Regions from separate parts of the Trinickia sp. EG282A genome, predicted to be linked through region 2. Evidence: predicted binding sites of a transcription regulator. Region 2 holds the regulator's gene; the other holds the start of a gene.

Region 1 (3,134 bases), 300 kb from region 2:
CGGCGACAGCGGCGTCGGTCGTGAGCAGCAGACCCGCCACCGAAGCCGCGTTTTGCAGCGCCGTGCGGGTGACCTTCGTCGGGTCGACCACGCCGGCCTCGACGAGGTCGCCGTACTCTTCCGTTGCGGCATTGAAGCCGTAGTTGCCCTTGCCGTCGGCAACGGCCGCCACGACGACACCCGGCTCCAGGCCGCCGTTCGTCACGATCTGACGCAGCGGCTCTTCCATCGCGCGCAGCACGATCTTGATGCCGGCGTCTTGGTCTGCGTTCGCGCCCTTCAGGCCGTCGATCGCCGTGCGAGCGCGGATCAGCGCAACGCCGCCGCCAGGAACGATGCCTTCTTCAACGGCGGCACGCGTAGCGTGCAGCGCGTCTTCGACACGTGCCTTCTTTTCCTTCATTTCGACTTCGGTTGCCGCACCGACCTTGATGACGGCCACGCCGCCAGCCAGCTTCGCGACACGCTCTTGGAGCTTTTCGCGGTCGTAGTCCGACGTCGCTTCTTCGATTTGCGTGCGAATTTGCTTCACGCGCGCTTCGATGTTCTTCGCGTCGCCCGCACCGTCGATGATCGTGGTGTTTTCCTTCGCCACTTCGATGCGCTTCGCTTGACCGAGCTCTTGCAGCGTCGCCTTTTCGAGCGTCAGGCCCGTTTCTTCGGCGATCACTTGGCCGCCCGTCAGGATCGCGATGTCTTCGAGCATCGCCTTGCGACGATCGCCGAAGCCAGGCGCCTTGACCGCAACGGTCTTCAGGATGCCGCGGATGTTGTTGACGACGAGCGTTGCGAGCGCTTCGCCTTCGACGTCCTCAGCGATGATGAGGAGCGGGCGGCCGGCCTTCGCGACTTGCTCGAGCACCGGCAGCAGATCGCGGATGTTCGAGACCTTCTTGTCGTGCAGCAGCACGAACGGGTTCTCGAGAACGGCGACTTGCTTGTCCGGGTTGTTGATGAAGTACGGCGAGAGGTAGCCGCGATCGAACTGCATGCCTTCGACGACTTCGAGCTCGTCCGCGAGCGACTTGCCGTCTTCGACCGTGATCACGCCTTCCTTGCCGACCTTGTCCATCGCTTCAGCGATGCGCGAACCAATCGATTCGTCGCTGTTCGCCGAGATTGCGCCGACTTGCGCGATTTCCTTGCTCGTCGTGCAGGGCTTGCTGATCTTGCGGAGCTCTTCGACAGCGGCCGTCACGGCCTTGTCGATACCGCGCTTCAGGTCCATCGGGTTCATGCCCGACGCGACGTACTTCATGCCTTCGCGGACGATCGACTGCGCGAGCACCGTCGCCGTCGTCGTGCCGTCACCGGCGTTATCGCTCGTCTTGGACGCGACTTCCTTCACCATCTGCGCGCCCATGTTCTGGAGCTTGTCTTCGAGTTCGATTTCCTTCGCGACCGACACGCCATCCTTCGTGACGGTCGGGCCGCCGAAGCTGCGCTCGAGGACGACATTGCGGCCCTTCGGGCCCAGCGTGACCTTCACTGCGTTGGCCAGAATGTTCACGCCTTCGACCATCTTGGCACGAGCGCTGTCGCCGAATACGACGTCTTTAGCTGCCATCTTCTAACTCCTTGAAATCTTTGTGGAATACGAACCTGAATTACTTCTGGACGACCGCCATGATGTCTTCTTCGCGCATCACGAGCAGTTCCTGGCCCTCGACCTTCACGGTCTGGCCAGCGTACTTGCCGAAGAGCACACGATCGCCAACCTTGACGTCGAGCGCGATTTGGTCGCCTTTGTCGTTGCGCTTGCCCGGCCCGATCGCGAGCACTTCGCCTTGATCCGGCTTCTCGGCCGCGGCGTCAGGAATCACGATGCCCGAGGCGGTCTTGGTTTCCTGATCCAAACGCTTCACGATGACGCGATCGTGCAAAGGACGAAGGTTCATACATACTCCTCTCTGATTGAGACTGAAGGACGCTGAGGTAGACCCGCCCAGCGAACCGGGCGGAACTTGTTAGCACTCACGTGCAGCGAGTGCTAATTATATGGACGGGATCCGGGGAATTCAAGAAGGGTTCGATCAGAAGTTTTTCCGGCGTCGGGGCTTCCAACCACTCTCAATTTGTCAGCTCGAGCATTCGCTTGCACGGGCCCGGCAGGCATGGCGAATGCGTCACCTGCATCGTGTCGTCGCCAAGTGTGGACCCTCCCGCAAAAGCACGCCGGACGGCGACTCAGGCCACCCGTCCACATCGGCCACGAAGATGGCGAGCGTTTTCCCAGCTGAGGCTTAGCATAGGCTCATAACCGCTCTCCATTGCCGTGGGCGGACCAGGGGCTCGAGCTCGCAGGGCGGTCCCGCGGCTCATTCCAATGAGCACTCCGCAAGGAGACGGCAGATGAATGTAGCGAATGAAAGGATCAGACGAAACGATACAAAGCGTTTTGTACCGTTCAGGCACAACGAGTTTGCGCACTACGATTACAGTCCAGATAGCTCGGATGCAGACGTCAAGGCTGGGCCGCCTGTGCGGCGCAAACGTCTTGGGCTTCAGGTTGCGGCAGCAAGCGCACTGGTTGTCGGGGTGATGGGTGTCATCGCGTATGGCGATCGGTTCGGCAGTGACCAGGCGCTCGGCATCATCGGACTCAGGTCGTCAGCGCCACATACGTGGTCCGGTCAGATCGCGCAACCACCAGCGCCTCCCGCTCGCGGAACCGCGGTTGAAAGTGCCGAGGTCGCCCCGCCGCCTGTGTCTTCCGCCCCGCCCGTTCATCGCGCTGAACCTGCTCCGGATTCTGCTGCGCCGCAGTCCGTTACGCGAGCGCCTGAGCGAGCACCCTCTACCGCCACAGCCACACAGAATCGCCGTCATCCGGCGCCGCACGCGAAAACGATCGTGCGGCATGCGCCCGAGATCACGCGGCCCGCGCTGCCAAGGCAGCAAGCGTCTTCGCCCGACGATCTGGCGAGATCACCGTCGCCTCCAACGCAGGGAAATGCAATTGGCAGACCTAACCTCGCCCCGCGCGTGTCCGCTTCGCTCAATCACCCGAGCGCACCATCTCAAAGTCCTCCTTCACCGCAGCTGAATGAAGGACGGCCTTCAGCCGGTTATAGCGGAGCTGCTTTAGGCGAGGGAGGTTCGGGCGCAGCCGGTCCAACTTCGGGTGGTCCGAG
Region 2 (3,134 bases):
ACCCGGGACAAAAGACGTCGGCCCGCCGCACGCCGGCCGCGCCGAGCTCTCGCAACGTTGGCGCGGTGTAGGGCTGCAGCCACTCCGCCTTGCCGAAGCGCGACTGAAAAGTGACGAGGCACTCGGTCGAACTCAGCGCAAGCTGGCTCGCGAGCAGCGCCGCCGTCAGCCGGCATTGCTCGTGATAAGGGTCGCCGAGGTCGAGCGTGCGTTTCGGGACGCCGTGAAAGCTCAACACGAGCTTGTCCCCCGTGGCAAAGTCGGGGCGGCCGCGCGCGGCCCAGTGCCGCCGCACCTCCTCGGCGAGCGCCCGAATATACGACGGATGATCGGCAAAATGCCGGACCGTCCGGACTTCGAGCTGGTTGCGCATCCGCTTGAGGGCCGCGAACGCGGCGTCGAACGCCGTCGCCGTCGTCGATGCCGAGTATTGCGGATACATCGGCATCAGCAGCACCCGCTCGGCACCGGCGAGCTTGAGCTGATTCAACATCGCGCCGATGCCTGGCGTTCCATAGCGCATCGCATAGTCGACGATGACCGGATACCCGTTCGAATGAAGCAGAGCCCGCAGCGCCTCCGTCTGCCTTTCGGTATAGACGCGCAGCGGCGAGCCCTCCGGCATCCAGATCGACGCATATTTCTTGGCAACCTTCGCCGCGCGCAACGGCGCGATCAGCCCGCGCAGCAGCGGCTGCCAGACGAGCGCCGGAATTTCGACGACGCGCGGATCGGTCAGAAATTCGACGAGATAGCGACGCACCGCGCGCGCCGTCGGCGCATCCGGCGTGCCGAGGTTCATCAGCAAGACGGCGACTCGGTGTGACGCGGCAGGCTGCGACGGCAGCTCGAGATCGAAACGCATGGGCAATCGACAGGGCCGGGTGAGAGACCGTATCCGTATGAGCCGGCCTCGGTTCAGGTCCACCGATTATAGCGAGGGCTGCGGCCATGGCGACTCGGCCATTTGGCCAATGGCGCGAAGGCCGTGTGCGAAGGATCATGCAAGGGGCGTCGGCGTTCGCGAACGGAGCGTGCGGCGAGCGTCCGCGGGCGCGCTTACTGTTGGCTCAAGGCCGTCGAAAGCAGCCGCGCGGTGATGTCGACGATTGGAATCACGCGGCTGTACGCCATGCGCGTCGGTCCAATCACACCTAGCGTGCCGACGATCTTGCCGTTGACTTCATAAGGCGCCGTCACCACGCTCATCTGTTCGATCGGCACCAGATTCGATTCACCGCCGATGAATATTTGTACGCCTTGGGCGTGGCTCGATACATCCAGCAATTGCAGGAGGCTCGTCTTTTGGTCGAATACATCGAAAAGCTTGCGCAGCCGCGCCATGTCGGACGACAGGTCCGCCACCTCGAGCAGGTTGCGCTCGCCGGAAATCAACACCGTCTCGCCCATCTCGCTTTCGTCGGTGCTGGCGGTCACCGCTGCCTGCATGAGCGCGGTCATGTCTCCGCGCAACTGGTCGATTTCCTCTCGCAGGCGCCGGCGAACTTCATCGAACGAAAGCCCGGCGAAGTGCGCATTGATGTAGTTCGATGCCTCGATGAGCTGCGACGGCGTGTAGTCGCGCTGCGTGGCCATGATGCGGTTCTGCACGTCCCCTTCGGGGGTGACGATGATGAGCAGGATGCGCTTGTCCGACAGGCGCATGAACTCGATCTGCTTGAAGATATGGCTGCGGCGCGGCGTCAGGATGACGCCCGCGAACTGCGAAAGGTTCGAAAGCACGCTCGCCGCGGCCGCGATGACTTTCTGCGGCTCCCCGGGCGTCAGCGTCCTTTCAACCACGCGTGTGACCGCCTCCTCGTCCGCAACCGGCTCGACGGTCAGCATCGTATCGACGAACAGACGATAGCCGCGCGGCGTCGGCACCCTGCCAGCGGAAGTATGAGGGCTCGCTACGAGCCCGAGCTCCTCGAGGTCCGACATCACGTTGCGTATCGTCGCCGGGCTCAGTTCGAGCCCCGAATAGCGCGACAGCGTGCGCGAGCCGACCGGCTGACCTTCCGCGATATATCGCTCGATCAGGGTTTTCAGCAGAGTCTGAGCGCGTGGTTCTAGCATGACGCAAGATTTTAGACGAACGCCGATGGCCCCATGTCCGCGCCCCCGCGGACATGCTGGCCGCCTCCCGCCCGGCGTGCCGCCGCGAGCGGCGCAGCGCCCGCAAGATTCGCGCCGGAGAGGCAGCCTGTCATCGGCACGACATCATTCTAGCGACAAATCAATGCGGAGGAATCTTCTCGGAACCCGCGCGCGTCGAGGCGAGGGTGATCGGGGCCCGTCCGAGCTCGCGAGGCGGTGCTTTTTCAACCCAGGGTCCGCTTACATACGAAACGCGTCCCGAGCAGCCGCTCCGGGCAACATGGCCAGCCTCCGTATGTAAACAGACCGTAGCTATGGTGTAATGCCGGCATGGAAATGGGTCACCAATTCAAGACGGTTGCGCTCGTCGGGCGCAGCAATACGCCCGGCATCGGCGAGCCGCTGATGGCGCTCGCCGGCTGCATCGCGAAACGCGGCTTCGAGGTCGTCTTCGAAGGCGATACCGCACGCGAGGTCGGCGCGACCGGCTATCCCGCGCTCACGCCCGCCGAAATCGGGGCGCGTGCCGATGTTGCGGTCGTTCTCGGCGGCGACGGCACCATGCTCGGCATCGGGCGTCAGCTCGCGCCCTACCGGACGCCGCTCATCGGCATCAACCAGGGGCGGCTCGGCTTCATCACGGACATACCGGTCGCGGAGATGCAGCAACGCGTGCCGCAGATGCTCGCGGGCAGTTACGAGCGCGAGGAGCGCACGCTGCTCGAGGCGCGCATCGTACGCGCCGACGAGCCGATCTATCACGCGCTGGCGTTCAACGACGTCGTCGTCAACCGCAGCGGCTTTTCGGGAATGGCCGAGCTGCGTGTGTTCGTCGACGGCCGGTTCATGTACGACCAACGCTCGGACGGCCTGATCGTCGCCACGCCGACGGGCTCGACGGCCTATGCGCTGTCCTCCCAGGGTCCGATCCTGCACCCGCAGCTGCAGGGCCTGGTGCTCGTGCCCATCGCGCCGCATGCGCTCTCGAACCGCCCGATCGTGCTGCCGGACGACTGCAAGCTGCGCATCCAGAT

What was found. Region 2 encodes HrcA, which represses chaperone genes, less so after heat shock. Its sites were predicted from a motif close to TTAGCACTCNNNNNNNNNGAGTGCTAA; they were not measured.
Region 1: a site for HrcA is predicted at 1,968-1,994, ahead of groES (co-chaperone GroES). Genes of this name have one in related genera too.

What each region holds. Positions count from the first base shown of each region.
Region 1 is NZ_JBFRCC010000001.1:530,418-533,551, reverse strand. It holds gene groL (chaperonin GroEL) at 1-1,567, opposite strand, end outside; gene groES (co-chaperone GroES) at 1,608-1,898, opposite strand; partial or broken gene AB4Y31_RS02385 (pentapeptide repeat-containing protein) at 3,125-3,134, shown strand, end outside.
Region 2 is NZ_JBFRCC010000001.1:232,098-235,231, reverse strand. It holds gene hemH (ferrochelatase) at 1-865, opposite strand, end outside; gene hrcA (heat-inducible transcriptional repressor HrcA) at 1,060-2,079, opposite strand; gene AB4Y31_RS01095 (NAD kinase) at 2,431-3,134, shown strand, end outside.